2 regions of the Kribbella sp. NBC_01510 genome follow, and region 1 is predicted to be linked to the other one. Evidence: riboswitches for the same ligand, from Rfam matches in the RefSeq annotation. Region 1 holds a riboswitch; the other holds the start of a gene.
What was found. Region 1 has a riboswitch for S-adenosylmethionine ahead of thrC (threonine synthase). Riboswitches for the same ligand answer to the same signal wherever they lie in the genome.
Positions count from the first base shown of each region.

Region 2: it holds a riboswitch for S-adenosylmethionine, as region 1 does, so the genes downstream of both, OG558_RS29860 (aminotransferase class V-fold PLP-dependent enzyme) here and thrC (threonine synthase) in region 1, are expected to answer to the same signal.

Region 1 covers NZ_CP109418.1:3,481,628-3,490,531, forward strand. The annotation lists gene OG558_RS17320 (LytR C-terminal domain-containing protein) at 1-471, shown strand, start outside; gene otsB (trehalose-phosphatase) at 468-1,301, shown strand; gene OG558_RS17330 (hypothetical protein) at 1,267-1,734, opposite strand; gene OG558_RS17335 (Fic family protein) at 1,856-3,019, shown strand; gene OG558_RS17340 (DNA-3-methyladenine glycosylase 2 family protein) at 3,049-3,996, shown strand; gene OG558_RS17345 (cation:proton antiporter) at 4,024-5,271, shown strand; SAM riboswitch class I at 5,369-5,508, shown strand; gene thrC (threonine synthase) at 5,522-6,784, shown strand; gene OG558_RS17355 (ubiquitin-like small modifier protein 1) at 6,781-7,056, shown strand; gene OG558_RS17360 (VOC family protein) at 7,107-7,487, shown strand; gene OG558_RS17365 (zinc-dependent alcohol dehydrogenase family protein) at 7,501-8,523, shown strand; gene OG558_RS17370 (hypothetical protein) at 8,809-8,904, opposite strand, start outside.
Region 2 covers NZ_CP109418.1:6,005,976-6,014,879, forward strand. The annotation lists gene OG558_RS29850 (alkaline phosphatase D family protein) at 1-1,315, shown strand, start outside; gene OG558_RS29855 (prolyl oligopeptidase family protein) at 1,432-3,489, shown strand; gene OG558_RS29860 (aminotransferase class V-fold PLP-dependent enzyme) at 3,506-4,870, opposite strand; SAM riboswitch class IV at 4,886-4,999, opposite strand; gene OG558_RS29865 (VOC family protein) at 5,096-5,464, shown strand; gene OG558_RS29870 (DinB family protein) at 5,505-6,035, shown strand; gene OG558_RS29875 (DNA translocase FtsK 4TM domain-containing protein) at 6,163-8,796, shown strand; gene OG558_RS29880 (hypothetical protein) at 8,800-8,904, shown strand, end outside.

The sequences.
Region 1 (8,904 bases):
AAGCCCACGTCCGGGCCGTCGACGATCGCCGCCAGCATCCCCGGGCCGTCGTCGAAGCCGACCGCGCCGGCCACCACGCCTACACAGGCCCCGTCGTCCACGCCGGCCACCGCGCCGACCACCGAGCCGAGCTCGCAGCCGACCCAGCCGCCGGCGACCCAACCTCCGGCAACCCAGCCGACGACCATCCCGCCGGCTGAGCGACCGGCCGCGGAGATCTACAACAACACCCCGCGGAAGGGCCTGGCCGACTCGGTCGCGGGCCGCGCCCGGCAGGCGGGCTGGACCGTGGCCGGTGCCGACAACTGGCACGGCAAGATCGCCGAGAGCACCGTCTACTACCCGCCGGGCATGCTCGACGCCGCCAACCAGCTCGCCCGTGACATCGGCGTCAGCCGGACCAAGGGCGCGCTGGACAACATGAAGAAGGACCGCCTCACCGTGATCCTGACCTCGGACTACGCGGGATGAGTACTCCGGTCATCCAGACCGACGCCGGTCGCGAGGGGTGGGAGGCGATCGTCGCCGACCCGGCCACCGCGGTCATCTCCGCCGACTTCGACGGCGTACTCTCGCCGCTGGTCGAGGATCCGGCCATGTCCCGGCCGGTCGAGGGCTCCCTCGACGCATTGGCCCGGCTGGCCCGCTCGGTGAAGCAGGTGGCGATCGTCACCGGCCGTCCGGCGCTCGTGGCGACCGAGCTCACCGGTGTGACGGGCCATCCCGGCCTCGGGAGCCTCGTCGTACTGGGGCACTACGGGCTGGAGCGGTGGGACGCGGCGACCGGGATGGTGACCAGTGACCCGGTCCCGGCCGGTGTTGCCGAAGCGCGCTCCCGGCTGCCGGAGCTGCTGCGCCAGGCTGGCGTGCCGGACGCCCACGTGGAGGACAAGGAAAGCTCGCTGGCCGTTCACACGCGCCGGCTCGCCGACCCGACCGGTGCGCTGGACAGACTGCGTACGCCGCTGACCGAGCTGGCTGAGTCGACCGAGCTGCGCCTGGAGCCCGGCAACCTGGTCCTGGAGCTCCGGCCACCGGGTATCGACAAGGGCGTCGCGCTCCGACGGCTGATCGAGTCCACAGGTGCCCGGTCGATCCTGTACGCCGGTGACGACCTGGGCGACCTGGCTGCGTTCCGGGCGGTCGAAGAGCATCGCAAGACCGGGCTGCGCGCTGTACTGCTGGCCACTCGCTCGTCCAACGCGACCGAGCTGATCCAGGCCGCGGACATCGTGGTGGACGACCCCACGGGTGTGGTGACTGTCCTCACGGCCCTTTCGGACGCGATCGCAGCACGCTGAACGCCTGCGTCACGGTCTTGCCGATCGGCTGGATCGGCCGTTCGACATAGCCACCGTCCTTGAGGCTGGCCAGTCGCTCGAACGGGTTGCGCGAGGCCGGGTCGCCGGTGAGCAGGAACGAGATCACCACGCCGACGACGTACAGCGGGAACATCGGTAACCCGAGCAGGCAGAAGTACTGCCACGAGTGCCGCTCCTCGTGCCGCACCAGCGCCGCGTCGTCGAAGTACGTGCGCTCGTTCTTGCTCAGGACGACGTTACCGATCGTGAACGCCCCCGCGATCGGAAACCCCAGCTTGTACCCGTTCGCGAAGTACAACCCCCGCGGCCCTCGACTGACCCGGGCCCGCCCGATCACCCCGACCGCAAGCCCCACCAAGGTCGTCAGGTTGACGAAGTTCCCCACCACCTTCACCCGCTGCCACCCGGTCATGGGCCTCAGTATCGGCTCGGTGACTGCGCTTTGTCTCGATGTCGCAATCATTAGGACCTCGGCGTACGATGTCCTAAGAATTAAGACATTGAGACATCGGGACATCGGGACATCGAGGACAGTGACCATCTTCAGCACGCCGGAGCCGGATCTCGAGGATCGACAGGTCCTCGAGCAGATCCACGCGTTCCGATCCGAGCTCACGGACATCCTCCGCGTGCCTCGGCGCTGGGCCGGCGGGCTGCGGCGGAGCATGCTCGCGCGGGCGATCCAGGGCTCCAACAGCATCGAGGGCTACGACGTCAAGCTCGACGACGCGGTGGCCGCGTTGGATGACGAGGAGGCGTTGAGCACTGACGAACCTACGTTCGCCGAGATCCGGGGATACCGGCAGGCGCTCGGCTACGTGCTGGCGATGGCGAAGGACGCGGACTTCCGGCTGGACGTGTCGGCCGTCCGTGGCATGCATTTCATGATGCTGAGCCACGACCTGGCCAAGAGCCCGGGCAGCTATCGGCAGGGTGTCGTCTACGTGCATGACGAGACCACCGGCGAGAACGTCTACGAGGGTCCGCCCGCGGACGAGGTGCCCGATCTCGTGGCCGAGCTGATGGCCGGGCTGGACGCCGACGGAGCGGTGGATCCCCTCGTGGACGCGGCGATGGCGCACCTGAACCTGGTGATGATCCATCCGTTCCGGGACGGCAACGGCCGGATGGCCAGAGCCCTGCAGACGCTTGTCTTGTCCCGCGGAGGAATTGGCGAGCCGGCATTCTCCAGCATCGAGGAGTGGCTGGGCGGCAACACCGAGGACTACTACCGAGTGCTGGCCGCGACCGGCGCGGGCGCGTGGCATCCCGATCGGTCGGCCGCACTCTGGGTCAAGTTCAACCTGCGCGCGCATCACATCCAGGCGCAGACGGTACGGCGGCGGTACCGGGAGGCGGGCAAGCTGTGGCTGGCCTTCGATGAGCTGATCTCGCAGTTCGGCTTGGCGGAGCGCGTCGCTGACGAGCTGTTCGACGCGTCGCTCGGCTTCCGTATGCGCCGCTCGACGTACGTCCGCCGAGCGGGCATCGAGGAGCGGACAGCCAGCCGCGACCTGGCGAGGCTCACCGAACTGGGGCTGCTGCGCTCGGTCGGTGAGACCAAAGGGCGGCATTACGTGATGGGTGATCGCCTCGCCGAACTCGTGCAGAACGCACTCTCCACCCGCGAGCCGTTGGTCGATCCCTACCCGTGGATGCGCGAGCGGTTGGCCGGGGTGGCGACGCCGATCCGCTAGTTGTCCGTGGGGTGAGTAAGACTTGGCGGGTGAGTTCGGTGGTGCGGGTCTGGCGGGCTGGGCGGGTGGTGGATCCGCATTCGGTGATCGGAGGGCTGCGGAAGGGGCCGGGCGACCCGGCGTACGTGTTCGATCCGGGGCGACGGACCGTGTGGCGGGCTACTCGGACGCCGGATGGACCGGTGCTGTTGCGGCTGACGCCGTACGCCGGGGAAGTGGAGGCCGAGGCCTGGGGGCCGGGGGCTGCGTGGGCGCTCGAGGGGGTGCCGGAGTTGCTGGGCGACGCGGACAGCTGGGACGGGTTCGAGCCGTTGCCGGAGCACCGCGCGCTGGTGGACGCGGCGCGGCGGTTCCCGCATGTCCGGGTGCCGCGGACGCGGGCGGTGTTCGAGGCGATGGCCGCCGCCGGGATCGAGCAGGTCGTCACTGGCAAGGAGGCCTTCCGCGCCTGGCGCGTCCTGCTCCGTGAGTACGGCGAACCCGCGCCGGGCCCGACTGCGCCGGACGGCCGCGTGATGATGGTGCCGCCGGCGCCGGAGGAGTGGCGGCTGATCCCGTCGTGGCAGTGGCTGCGGGCCGGCGTGGAGAACCGCCGGTCCCGCGTGGTCGTGACAGCGGCGACGCGAGCAAAGGCGCTGGAGCGGACGCTCGAGCTGACCGACTCGGCCGAGATCGAGCGGCGGCTCCGATCACTCCCGGGCGTCGGGGTGTGGACCGCGGCCGAGGTGCGGCAGCGCGCCCACGGCGACGCCGACGCGTTCTCGTTCGCGGACTATCACGTGTCCCGCGATGTCTCCTACGCCCTCATCGGCGAAGAGCTCGACGACGAGGGCTGCGCCGAACTCATCGAGCCCTACCGCGGTCATCGCTTCCGCGTCCAGCGCCTGTTGGAGCTCACCGGCATCGGCCATCCCCGCTACGGCCCGCGCATGGCGCTGCCCACGCACACGCCCGGCGCAACGCATCGCTTGAGGTAACTCCGCCAGGGGCACAGGATCGCCACCATGACGATCAACGGGGACGGGCTCTACCTGGTGGCGGGGCTGGCCCTGTTGCTCGGGGCGATCCTGCCCCGCATGCTCCGCCGGTACGCCGTCTCGGCGCCGATCGGGTTCCTCGGCGCCGGCGTACTGCTGGGCCTGGCCGTCGACCGTACCCACCTGAGCCCGATCGTGGAGACCGGGATCGTCAAGCATCTCGCCGAGCTGACGATCCTGGTCGCGTTGATGGGCGTCGGACTGGCGATCGACCGGCCGATCGGATGGCGCCGGTGGATGGTGACCTGGCGCCTCCTGCTGGTGGCCATGCCCGCCTGCATCGCCGCCGTGGCCGGCGCCGGCTGGCTGCTCGGGCTGGCCCCGGCGACCGCGCTGCTGCTGGGCGCAGTCCTCGCCCCGACCGATCCAGTGCTCGCCTCGGACGTCCAGGTGCAGGGGCCGTCGACCGGCGCGGGCGCCGAGCCGGAGGAGGACGACGAGGTCCGCTTCGCACTCACCTCGGAGGCGGGTCTGAACGACGGTCTGGCCTTCCCGTTCGTGTACGCCGCGGTGTTCGCGGTCACCAAGGGATCCGTGGGTAACTGGGCGCTCGAGTGGTTCGCCTGGGACCTGGTCGGCCGGATCGCGATCGGTGTGGCGGTCGGTGCGGGCGTGGGCTGGTTGCTCGGCCGGATGGCCTTCTCCGCGCCATCGCGGACCTTCCGCCTGGCCGACTCGCGCGAACCCGTGCTGGCCCTCGCGATGACGCTAGGTGTCTACGGCCTCGCCCAGGTGCTCCACGGCTACGGCTTCCTGGCCGTGTTCGTCGCGGCGCTGGCGCTCCGGGCTGCCGAGCGGCAGCACGACTTCCACGAGGAACTGCACGGATTCGTCGAGCAGCTCGAGCACATCCTGACCTGGGGGATTCTGCTGCTGCTCGGAGCGGCGATCACGGCTGGACTGCTCCGCCCGCTGACCGTGGCCGGCGCCGCGCTGGGGCTGCTGTTGGTGCTGGTGATCCGACCAGTGACCGCGTGGGTCGCGCTGGCCGGGACTCCGATGCGCCGCTCCGAACGATGGGTGACGGCCGCATTCGGAGTGCGTGGTGTCGGGTCCGTGTTCTATCTGGCGTACGCCGGCGCCGCGTTCCACACCGACCTGCCCTGGTTGTGGGCGACGGTCGGTTTCACCGTCGTACTGAGCGTGGTCGTTCACGGCGTCGCGGCGACGCCGATGATGCGGATGCTCGACCAGCGTCGGGGCCGGACTCCCTGAGCGCTCGAGCCTTCCCGGAGCTGCAGGGCTGAGATCGAGCGTCTCGGATAGTGGGAACGGAAGACACAATATGGACCCTATTGGGTAATCTCGGGGGAGCTCATCCAGAGGGACTGAGGGAAACGGCCCGTTGAAGTCCCGGCAACCCTCCCCGTTGAGGCCCCAGTCCGGGGCCCTCGCGGCGGAACGGTGCCAAATCCGTCCCGTGCCGAGATCCGGTTCCGGGGAAGATGAGAGGGGAACCTCACTCATGAGCCTGACCGCCGCCACCCACACGATCCGCGAAGGTGCCTTCGGCAACGGTACGCACCTGAGCTGTCGCGCCTGCGGGGCGAAGTCGCCGCTCGGTCCGTTCTACGCCTGTATGGAGTGCTTCGGTCCGCTCGAGGTCGGGTACGAGTACCCGACGATCACGCGGGCGCAGATCGAGGCCGGTCCCAAGAACATCTGGCGCTACCAGCCCTTGCTGCCCGTCCCGGTCGACGTGGCCAGCTTCCCGAACACCGAGCCCGGCTACACCCGGCTCGTCGACGCGCAGAACCTGGCCCGCGAGCTGGGGCTGCGCAAGCTCTGGGTGAAGGACGACTCCGGCAACCCGACCCACTCCTTCAAGGACCGCGTGGTCGCGTCCGCCCTGAGCGCCACCCGCGAGCTCGGCATGACGGTCTTCGCGTGCCCCTCCACCGGCAACCTGGCCAACGCCGTCGCGGCGGCCGCCGCCCGCGCCGGCATCCGCTCGGTCGTGTTCATCCCGCACGACCTCGAGCGCCCGAAGGTGATCACCACCGCCGTGTACGGCGGGACCCTGGTCGCCGTCGAGGGCAACTACGACGACGTGAACAAGTTGGCCTCCGAGATCGCCGGTGAGGAGGAGGGCTGGGCGTTCGTCAACGTGAACGTGCGGCCGTACTACTCCGAAGGCTCGAAGACCCTGGCCTTCGAGATCGCCGAGCAGCTCGGCTGGCGGTTGCCGCAGCAGATCGTGATCCCGGTCGCGTCCGGCTCGCAGCTGACCAAGATCGACAAGGGCTTCACCGAGCTCGGCAAGCTCGGCCTGGTCGACGCCACCGACTACAAGGTGTACGGCGCTCAGGCGACCGGGTGCTCGCCCGTGGCGCAGGCGTTCCGGGACGGCCACGACGTGGTCAAGCCTGTCCGTCCGAACACCATCGCCAAGTCGCTGGCGATCGGGAACCCGGCTGACGGACCGTATGTGCTCGACGTCGCCCGCCGTACCGGTGGTGCGATCGAGGACGTCAGCGACGAGGAAGTCATCGAGGGCATCCAGTTGCTGGCCCGGACCGAGGGCATCTTCGCCGAGACCGCGGGCGGGGTGACGGTCGCGACGCTGAAGAAGCTGATCGCCACCGGGCAGCTCGACCCCGAGGCCGAGACCGTGATCATCAACTCCGGTGACGGGCTGAAGACGCTCGACGCTGTGGCCGACCGGGTCGGCCCCAAGGTGACCATCCCCGCGTCGTACGACGCCTTCGTGAAGGCAGGCCTGCAGTGAGTGTGAGCGTTCGCGTCCCGACCATCCTGCGGCCCTACACCCAGGGCGTGTCCGAGGTGTCCGCCGAGGGCTCCACGCTGATCGAGGTGCTCGACTCGCTGGACGGCTCCTACCCGGGCATCAAGGGCCGGGTCCTCGACGAGTCGGGCGAGCTGCGCCGATTCGTGAACGTGTACGTCGACGACGACGACGTACGCTTCGCCGACGGCCTGCAGACGTCGATCAAGGACGGCGGGCAGGTCTCGATCATCCCGGCGGTCGCCGGCGGCTGATCTGTTCATCCGGGCGTGGATCGTCCGGAATAGCCGCTAGCGTTCCCGCCATGGCGACCAAATGGACCCTTGGTGGAGACGCGGCCGAGCCGCAGCGGCTGGCGGAGTTCTGGGCAGCGGCGCTCGGCTACATCCTCGAGCCCGGGTATGACGACCCGGACGGAGCCTCGATCGTGGACCCCGACGACGTCGGGCCGGCGATCGGGTTCCTCCGGGTGCCCGAGCCCAAGACCTCGAAGAACCGGCTGCACATCGACATCCGCGTGGCCGGTCCGACCCGTGATGACGTGACCGCCGACCGGATGCGGAGGAAGGCGGTCGAGTTGGTGGGGCTCGGTGCTGTGCAGGTGCGCGAGGAGTTCTACGGTCCCGACGTCCTCGGCCACATTGTGATGCTCGATCCCGAGGGCAACGAGTTCTGCGTCGGCTGACTACGATACCTTGGTGCGCGCTGTCGTCATCGAGGAGTACGGCGTTCTGCCCGTCGTACACGAGGTTCCGCGGCCTGAGCCGGCGGAGGGTGCGGTCGTCCTGAAGGTCGAGGCGACCGGGCTGTGCCGAAGTGACTGGCACGGGTGGATGGGCCACGACGCGGACATCGTGCTGCCCCACGTGCCTGGTCATGAGCTCGCTGGGACGATCGCCGCCGTCGGTGCGGGAGTCACGGGGTGGCAGGTTGGCGACCGGGTGACGACGCCGTTCATCTGCGCGTGCGGGTCCTGTGAGCAGTGCCGCGAGGGCAACCAGCAGGTCTGCGTTCGGCAGGAACAGCCAGGCTTCACCTATTGGGGCTCCTTCGCCGAGTACGTCGCCGTGCCGTACGCACAGGTCAACCTGGTCCGCCTGCCCGATGAGCTGGATTTCGCCACCGCGGCGGGGCTGGGCTGCCGCTTCGCCACGTCGTTCCGCGCCATCCGCCAGGTCGGCCGGCTCACCGCCGGCGAAACCGTCGCGATCTTCGGCTGCGGCGGCGTCGGCCTCTCCGCCGTGATGATCGCCGCGTCCCTGGGCGCCCGGGTGATTGCAGTCGACACCAATCCGTCGGCGCTGAAGCTGGCCCGCGAGTACGGCGCCACCGACCTGCTGGTGGCGTCACCGGACACCGTCCAGGAGATCCGCGACCTCACCGCCGGCGGCGCTCACGTGACGATGGACGCCCTAGGCTCCAACGACATCGTCCAACAATCCCTGCAGGCCCTCCGCCCCCGAGGCCGCCACCTCCAGGTCGGCCTCCTCCCATCCGGCGTCCAGCTAGACGTCAGCCGCCTCATCGGCCAGGAACTCCAATGGCTAGGCAGCCACGGCATGCCCGCCCACGCCTACCCGGAGCTGCTGCAACTTGTTGCCGAGGGCAACCTCAACCCCGCAAACCTGATCACCCGCACCATCACCCTGGAAGAAACCCCAGCGGCTCTCGCCGCGTTGTCGGACGGCACCCCCGCCGGTGTCACTATCGTCCGCCCCTGAAGTGGGCTCTTCTGCTGGATGTGTGGGCGAGGTGAGTGAGGTCGGCCGGTGTGCAAGCTCGACAGGAGGTATCGGTCCAGGGCGCTGCTCGGGTCAGGCATTCGCGCCTGGCCCGGCCGGGCCAGGGCGGACACCTCCTGTCGAGCTTGCACACCCAGCCACCGTCCGCATCCCCGGGCTGCCGCCGTCCGTAGCCGACCGGCCCGCATCTCCGGGCTGGCACCGTCCGCACCCCGACCAGCCCGCACCGGCAGGCAACTGGGGGCCACACCTAAATCCTCACCATTAGAGGCGGATGAGGTAGACGGTGGGTGGGCGGCCGGTGCGGCCGTGTTGCTGGGTGCCGGTGGGGGCGGCCAGGCCGGCTCGTTCTAGGCGTTT
Region 2 (8,904 bases), 2.5 Mb from region 1:
CAACGGTCGCTTCGACAAGTCGATCCGGCTGCGCGGTCCGGTCACCAGTGCCGCCGACGACTTCACCGCGCGGCTTCCGCTGCGTGGCCTGCGTCCCGGCCAGCGCTACGACTACCGGATCGGCTTCGAGGACGCCCATGGCCGCGTCGGCGAGACCCTCGACGGTTCGTTCAGTACGCCGGGCCGCAACCGGCCGGTGTCCTTCGTGTTCACCGGCGACACCGCGGGTCAGGGCTACGGCATCAATCCGGACCTCGGCGGCATGATCGCGTACAAGGCCATGCACGACACCCGCCCTGACTTCTTCCTGCACTCCGGCGACAACATCTACGCCGACGGCCCGATCGCGGCCGAGCTGAAAGTTGCCGACGGCACCATCTGGAAGAACCTGGTGACCGACGAGGTCGCCAAGGTCGCTGAGACCCTGGCCGAGTACCGCGGCCGGTACAAGTACAACCTGCTCGACCACAACGTCCGCGACCTGTACGCCGACGTGCCGCTGGTCGCGCAGTGGGACGACCACGAGACGCTGAACAACTGGTACCCGGGGGAGATCCTCACCGACGACCGCTACACCGAGAAGCGCGTCGACGTCCTCGCGTCCCGGGCGAAGAAGGCCTTCCTCGAGTACCTGCCAATGGAGCACGTCGCGGGCCGGGACCGGATCTACCGCAAGGTCGGCTACGGCCCGCTGCTCGATGTCTTCTGCCTGGACATGCGGACCTACCGCGGCGCCAACCCGACGCCCGCCACCGCCGGCCCGGTCGCGATGCTCGGTGCCGAGCAGGCCGCCTGGCTGGTCCGCGAGGTGGCCGCGTCGAAGGCGACCTGGAAGGTGATCGCCAGCGACATGCCGCTCGGCCTGCTGGTCCCGGACGGCGACCTGATCGAGGCCGTCGCCAACGGCGTCGCCGGTGCGCCGGGTGGTCGCGAGCACGAGATCGCCTGGGTGCTGAGCCAGTTCAAGAAGCGCAAGGTCCGCAACGCGATCTGGCTGACCGCCGACGTGCACTACGCGGCCGCCCATCACTACGACCCGTCCCGTGCGGCGTTCACCGACTTCGACCCGTTCTGGGAGATCGTGGCCGGCCCGATCAACGCCGGTACGTTCGGGCCGAACGCGCTGGACGACACATTCGGCCCGCAGGTCGTGTTCTCGAAGGCCGCGGACTTCGCGAGCCAGTCACCGGCGAGCGGTAACCAGTTCTTCGGCCACACCACGATCGACCCACGCACCGGAGTCCTCACGGTCTCGTTGCGCAACCTGTTCGGCACGGTCCTCTGGACCAAGGACATCACCCCGGCCCACCACTGAGGGGCCCGTCGTACTCACCTGGCTCCGGCGCCTGCGCGGGATGCCGCCCACCGGAGCAGGTGAGTACGACGCTCATCCGCGGCTGAAGGTTGTCCTGTCCGGTTAGGTTTGTCCGCATGAGCTATCCGGAGAGCCGCCGCGACGATGTGGTCGACACGCTGCATGGGCAGGAGATCGCCGACCCGTACCGCTGGCTGGAAGACCCTGACGCACCCGACACCCGGGACTGGGTCCGCAGGCAGAACGAGTTCACCCAGGCCGAGCTCTCCGGCTATCCGGAGCGCGAGTGGTTCCAGACCACCATGGCGGCGGTCCTGGCGCGCCCACGCGCCGGCGTGCCGGCGAAGAAGGCCGGCTGGTACCTCGTCGGCCGCAACGACGGCACGCAGGCCCAGGATGTCGTGTACGTCGCCGAGTCCCTCGACGCGCTGCTCGCCGGCGGCCGGGTCCTGATCGACCCCAACACGCTGTCTGCCGACGGCACTGACTCGCTGGGCTCGTTCACTGTGAGTCCGGACGGCAAGTACCTCGCGTACGGCGTCAACGAGAGCGGCAGCGACTGGACGACGTTCCGGCTGCTCGACATCGCCACCGGCACGCCTGTGGACGACGTGGTCACGGGGGCGAAGTTCTGCGAAGCCACGTGGCTCCCCGACAGTTCGGCGTACCTCTATCTGCACTACCCGGCGAGTGGTCGCAGTGAGGGGACCGAAACGAAGACGCTCACCGGTGGGCGTCTGATGCTGCACAAGGTCGGCACGCCGCAGTCGGATGACGAGCTCGTGCTGAGCTTCCCGGACCAGGACCGCTACTTCATCACGCCGGAGGTGTCGGAGGACGATCGCTACCTCGTCGTCCACATCACCGAGGGCACCGACCCCGGAGCTCGGCTCTGGGTCTTTCCGATCACGTCCGACGGTTTCGGCGAGCCGGTGAAGGTGGTGGACTCCTTCGCCGATGAGATCGCGTTCGTGCGGATGTCCGGCGACCAGCTGGTATTGCGGACCGATCGTGACGCCTCCCGTGGTCGTGTCGTGCTCGCTTCGCTGGACGGTGAGTTCGTCGACCTGATCCCGGAAGGCGAGGCCACACTGCAGGCGGTTCGCGGCACTGCCGCCGGACTGGCCACCCTGACGCTGGTCGACGCACAACCGGCGTTGACGCTCTTCGCGCTCGACGGGTCCGATGCGCGGGCCATCGACGTACCGGGCGGGGGAGTGGTGGGCTTCGATGCCAGCCCCGAGTACGACGAGCTCTTCATCGGCCTGTCGACCACAACCGATCCCACGGTGTCGTACGTCGTCTCGACGTCGTCGGGCGTCGTCCGTGCGTTGCCGGAGCTCGTCCGTGGCTCAGGTGGATTCACGTCCCCGTCGGTCACCGTGACGCGACGCGTCGAGCCGGGCCGCGAGGTGCCGTACTTCCTGATCACTCGCTCCGACCTGGACACATCAGCCCCACGCCCGACGCTGCTCTACGGGTACGGCGGCTTCCGCATCCCGATCCTGGCCGACTACAAGCCGGGCTGGCCGGCATGGCTCGCGGCCGGCGGAGTGCTGGTGATCGCGAACCTGCGGGGCGGCGGTGAGTACGGCAGCGACTGGCACGACGCGGGACGGCTCAAGAACAAGCAGAACGTCTTCGACGACTTCATCGCGGTCGCCGAGCACCTGCGGGACACCGGGGTGACCACGCCTGCGCAGCTCGCGATCCACGGTCGCAGCAACGGCGGTCTGCTCGTGGGAGCGGCCATGACACAGCGACCGGACCTGTTCGCGGTCGCGCTGCCCGGTGTGGGCGTCATGGACATGTTGCGGTTCCACTTGTTCACAGTGGGCGCAGCGTGGGCCTCTGACTTCGGCCATCCGGACGATGCGTCGGAGTTCGAGGATTTGCTGGCTTACTCACCACTGCATCAGTTGCGCGACGGGACGTCGTACCCGGCGACGCTCGTGGTCACGGGCGATCACGACGACCGGGTGGTGCCGTTGCACAGTCACAAGTTCATCGCCGAGCTGCAGCATGCTCAGTCCGGTCCGGGACCGGTCTTGACCCGCGTCGAGGTCAACACCGGTCACGGCTTCGGGAAACCCGCCGCCATGGTCGCGGCGGAATGGGCGGACCTACTGGCGTTCGCTGCTCACCATGTAGGCCTTGTACCTCCTGAGCAGTAGGAGGGGCCGGCGTTCGTTACCAGATGCGAGGAGCTTGGAGGTCCCGCGGGTCGTCGGTGGGCTGACAGCCGTGCGCGGTGTCCTCGTACTCCGACCGCGGTCCACCGGCGGCCAGCGTCCGTACGGCGTTGACGAGCCGGTCCACGTGCTCACGCGTCGTACCGAGGCCGAGGCTCGCCCGGACCGCGGTGCCGTGCTCGGGGGAGTCCGCGAGCAGGTGACCGACGAGCGGGTGCGCACAGAACTTGCCGTCCCGGACACCGATGCCGTACTCGGCGCTCAGTGCCGCTGACACGAGCGTCGAGCTCAGACCGGCAACTGTGAAGCAGACAGTGCCGACGCGGTCCGCGTCCTCGCCGAAGATCGAGTACGTCGTGACGCCGGGGAGCTGAGCCAGGCCGGTCCGGAGGCGGGCGAGCAGACTGCGCTCGTGCTGCTCGATCGCGTCGCGGTGCTTGCTGATCGCGGCACACGCCGAGGCGAGGGCGATCGCGCCGATGACGTTGGGGGAGCCGCCCTCGTGCCGCGCCGGGCCGGTCGCCCAGACCACGGTGTCGCCGGTGACCGCGGTCGTCGCGCCACCGCCGTACAGGTACGGGTCGGCGGCGTCGAGCCAGTCGGCGCGGCCGATCAGCGCACCGGCGCCGTACGGCGCGTAGAGCTTGTGTCCGGACAGTGCGACCCAGTCGACGTCGAGTGCGGCGATGTCGACCGGCCGGTGCGGTGCGAGCTGCGCGGCGTCGAGGCAGACCCGCGCACCGTGCGCCTTGGCGACCGCGGCGATCTCCGCGATCGGGAAGATCTCACCTGTCACGTTGGAGGCGCCGGTCACGACCACCAGCCGCGGACCCTCCGGCGCGGTGCGCAGAGCGTCGGCGACGTTGGTCACCGCTTCACTGGGGGAGGCGGGCGCCGTCAGGCGGACGGTGCGCTCGGCCGGCCAGGGCAGGAGCGCGGCGTGGTGCTCGGACTCGAAGACGATCACGGTCGCGTCCGCCGGGACGGCCTGGGCGAGCAGGTTCAGCGCGTCCGTGGTCTGGCGGGTGAAGATCACCTGGTCGTCGGCACGGGCTCCGACGAACGCGTGCACCTCGGCGCGAGCGCGCTCGTACCATTGGGTGGTGATGCGGGACGCATAGCCGTTGCCGCGGTGCACCGACGCGTACGACGGCAGCGCCGCCTCGACGCTGGCCCGGACGGACTCCAGACACGGCGCACTGGCTCCGTGGTCGAAGTTCGCGTAGTCGGTGACTCGGCCGTCGGCCAGCGGGACCAGTAGGTCCGAGCCGACCGTGGTGGGGATGCTGCCGGTGACGAGCCGGGTGACCGTCGGCCGCGGCGTACTCGCGCTGGCCGGTTCGAGGATGGAGAGAATCGACATGCTGCTGCTCCAGGAAGTCCGCACTTGCCGAGCGGCGTATCCGCACGGCCTGGTCTTCACCCGGGGCACCCCACCGCGGAGGAGGGTTGCCGGCCAGCGAGCCGGGGCTTGGCGCTGGCACTCATGACCTGCCGAGAACGGTAACGAACAGCCCTCAGTCCACGCCAGTGGCAATCTCACATTCCGGGATTCCCAAACACATCCTGAGACGTGCAGACTGTTGCCATGATCGGACGGCTGCATCACCTGGCGATCGACTGCCCGGAACCGCTGGAGCTCGCGCGCTTTTACTCGGCGCTGCTCGGCAAGCCCATCACGTACGAGAGCGACGGCTGGGTGGTGGTCGCCGACAACGACCACACGTCAGGTCTCGCCTTCCAGCGTGCGCTCGGCCACCAGCGCCCGCAGTGGCCGGACCCCACACGTCCTCAGCAGATGCACCTCGACGTCATGGTCGACGACCTCGACGCGGCCGGGTCGGCGGTCCTGGCGCTCGGCGCTCGCAAGCTCTCGGCCACTGTGTACGAGGATCCGGCCGGTCACCCGTTCTGTCTCATCCCGCGACCCGGCTGGGCGCCGCCGGTCAATCCGTAATCGATTCGCCCCGCGCGACCGGGGCGTGTTGGATGGCGGCATGACGTTGACTAGGGCGTGGACGGCGCCAGCGGTCGAGCGGCCGGACGGCTCGCTGACTGCACCCGAGGCCGAACTGCTGCGGGGCTACCTGGATTTCTACCGGACCACTCTGCTGTACAAGTGCGCCGGTCTGACGGCCGAGCAGCTGGCCGAGCGGCCGTCGCCGCCGTCCAACCTTTCCTTGCTCGGCCTCATCCGGCATCTCACCAAGGTGGAGCGTATCTGGTTCCGCATCCACTTCGCGGCGGAGTCGCCGGCTGAGCCCCTGTTCGCTCCCGAGCTGGGCAAGGACGCCGATTTCGAGCGCATCGATCCGGCTGAGGCACAGGCGGCGTGCGAAGGCCTGATCGCGGAGTGGAAGCTGTCGGACGAGGCTGCGGCCGGGCGGTCGCTCGACGATCGCTTCACCTTCAGCGGGACCGAGTCGACGCTCCGGATGATCTACATCCACATGATCGGCGAGTACGGCCGCCACTGCGGTCACGCCGACCTGCTGCGCGAACAACTCGACGGCACCACCGGGGCGTGAAGCGACCGCTTGCTCTCGGTCTGTGGCTGCAGCCCGGTTGCGGCGGCGCTGTGACGTTATGTATGGGGCAGCGTAATCGGCGTGTGACACGTGGGACTCGAGAGGTAATCGGGGTAGCCTGCTAGATATGGCGACCCGCACGTCTTCCCCGGCGCGGGCGCAGAAGTCGGCAGCCAAACGGCCGAGTTCGGCTCGTTCGGCTGCTGGTGGACGCTCCCGGCCGTCAGGCGCCCAGAAGCGTGGGCAGAGCGCGAAGCGCGGTGGATCCTCCGCCGCGCGGACCAGCACGCCCAAGAACAGCGGACCTGGCCCGTTCGCGGCCGCCATGATCGTTCTCGGTCGCGGCGTGGTGAAAGTCTGGCTCGGCATCGCGCATCTGATCGGCAGCATGGTGCGCGGCATCGGTCACGGCGCCCGCGAACTCGACCCTGAGCACCGTCGTGACGGCGCCGGCCTGTTCCTGATCGGCCTGGCGGTCGTCGTGGCCGCCGCGATCTGGTGGGACCTCCCGGGCGCGGTCGGCAACGGCATCCGGACCGTCGTCGGCGGCAGCGTCGGCATGCTCGGCTGGGCCGTCCCGCTGATGCTGCTGTTCGTCGCGATCCGCACTCTGCGTCACCCGGACCGCAACGGCCCGGCCGGACGTCAGGTGATCGGCTGGACCGCCATCTCCCTCGGCGTACTCGGCCTGGTCCACATCGCCAACGGTCTGCCCCGTCCGAGCAACCCGGCCGACGGTTCGTTGCGGGACGCCGGCGGCGCGATCGGGTACGTCGTCTCGTCCCTGCTGTCGGACCTGTTGACGCAGTACGTCGCCGCACCGCTGCTGGTGCTGCTGTCGATCTTCGGTGCCCTCGTCGTCACGGGCACTCCGGTCTACGCGATCCCACTGCGGTTCCGTGCGGCGTTCGACGTACTGATGGGGCGTACGGCGCTGCCGGAGGACGCACCGTCCGTCGTGGCCGCGCCGACCGACGACACCGTGCGGCTGACCCGCAAGGAGCGCCGGGCCAAGGCCGCGCAGGAGGAGGACGGCGAGCCGACCATCAAGCCGTACGACTCGCCGGTGCTCGAGGGACGTGAGATCTCCAAGCGAGGCCGCAAGGCCAAGGCGGCTCCGGTTCCTGAGGAGGACGCGTACGACGTCGACGGTGATGCGGCCGCTGCGGCCGGGGCTCCGGGGCTCGGCATCGCCGTCGGGGCCGGCGGTGGTCCCAGCAAGCCGGAAGCGCCGCCCGAGCCGCCTCCGCACACGCCGATCCCGCAGCGGGTCGAGCAGCTCAGCCTCTCCGGCGACATCACGTACACGCTGCCCGACGGTCAGATGCTCAAGCCGGGTTCGGTCCACAAGGCCCGGACCAAGGCGTCCGACGCGGTGGTCGACCGGCTGACCGAGGTGTTCGAGCAGTTCGGCATCGACGCCCAGATCACCGGCTACACGCGCGGCCCGACAGTCACCCGCTACGAGGTCGAGCTCGGCTCGGCGGTGAAGGTCGAGAAGGTCACCGCCCTGAGCAAGAACATCGCCTACGCGGTCGCGTCGGCCGACGTGCGGATCCTGTCGCCGATCCCGGGCAAGTCCGCGATCGGCATCGAGATCCCCAACACCGACAAGGAGATCGTCAGCCTCGGCGACGTGATCCGGTCGGCGACCGCGCGCAACGACCACCACCCGATGGTGGCCGGCCTCGGCAAGGACGTCGAGGGCGGCTTCGTGGTCGCGAACATGGCGAAGATGCCACACCTGCTGGTCGCGGGTGCGACCGGCTCGGGTAAGTCGGTGTTCGTCAACTCGCTGATCACCTCGGTCCTGATGCGGGCCACGCCGGACGAGGTGCGGATGATCCTGGTCGACCCCAAGCGGGTCGAGCTGAACCACTACGAGGGCATTCCGCACCTGATCACGCCGATCATCACCAACGCCAAGAAGGCGGCCGAGGCGCTGCAGTGGGTCGTCCGCGAGATGGACATGCGGTACGACGACCTGGCCGCGTTCGGCTACCGGCATGTCGACGACTTCAACAAGGCGGTCCGCGCGGGCAAGGTGAAGCCGCCGCCGGGCAGCGAGCGCGTGCTCTCGGCGTACCCCTATCTGCTGGTGATCGTCGACGAGCTCGCCGACCTGATGATGGTCGCCCCGCGCGATGTCGAGGACTCGATCGTCCGGATCACCCAGCTGGCCCGGGCGGCCGGCATCCACCTGGTGCTCGCCACCCAGCGGCCGTCGGTGGACGTCGTGACCGGTCTGATCAAGGCGAACGTGCCGTCGCGACTGGCGTTCGCGACCTCGTCGCTGGCCGACAGCCGGGTCATCCTGGACCAGCCGGGTGCGGAGAAGCTGGTCGGCCAGGGTGACGGCCTATTCCTGCCGATGGGCGCGAGCAAGCCGATGCGGATCCAGGGTGCGTGGGTGACGGAGTCCGAGATCCACGGCGTCGTCGAGCACTGCAAGACCCAACTGGAGCCGACGTACCGCGAGGACGTCACCGCCGTCGCCGGGCCGAGCAAGGATCTCGACGACGAGATCGGCGACGACCTCGACCTGGTCGTGCAGGCCGCGGAGCTGATCGTGTCGACGCAGTTCGGCTCCACCTCGATGCTGCAGCGCAAGCTCCGGGTCGGCTTCGCGAAGGCCGGCCGGCTGATGGACATCCTGGAGAGCCGCGGCGTCGTCGGTCCCAGTGAGGGCTCGAAGGCCAGGGACGTCCTGGTCAAACCGGACGATCTAGAGGACTTCATCACCACCCTCCGAGGAGAGTGACCCGTGACCGCCGCGAGTGCACTGCCCAGGCAGGACCATTTCGACCTCGACCCCAAGCCGGTGCCGTTCACCGTCCGCGCCTCGCAGAAGGTGCACGGCGGGCTCGCC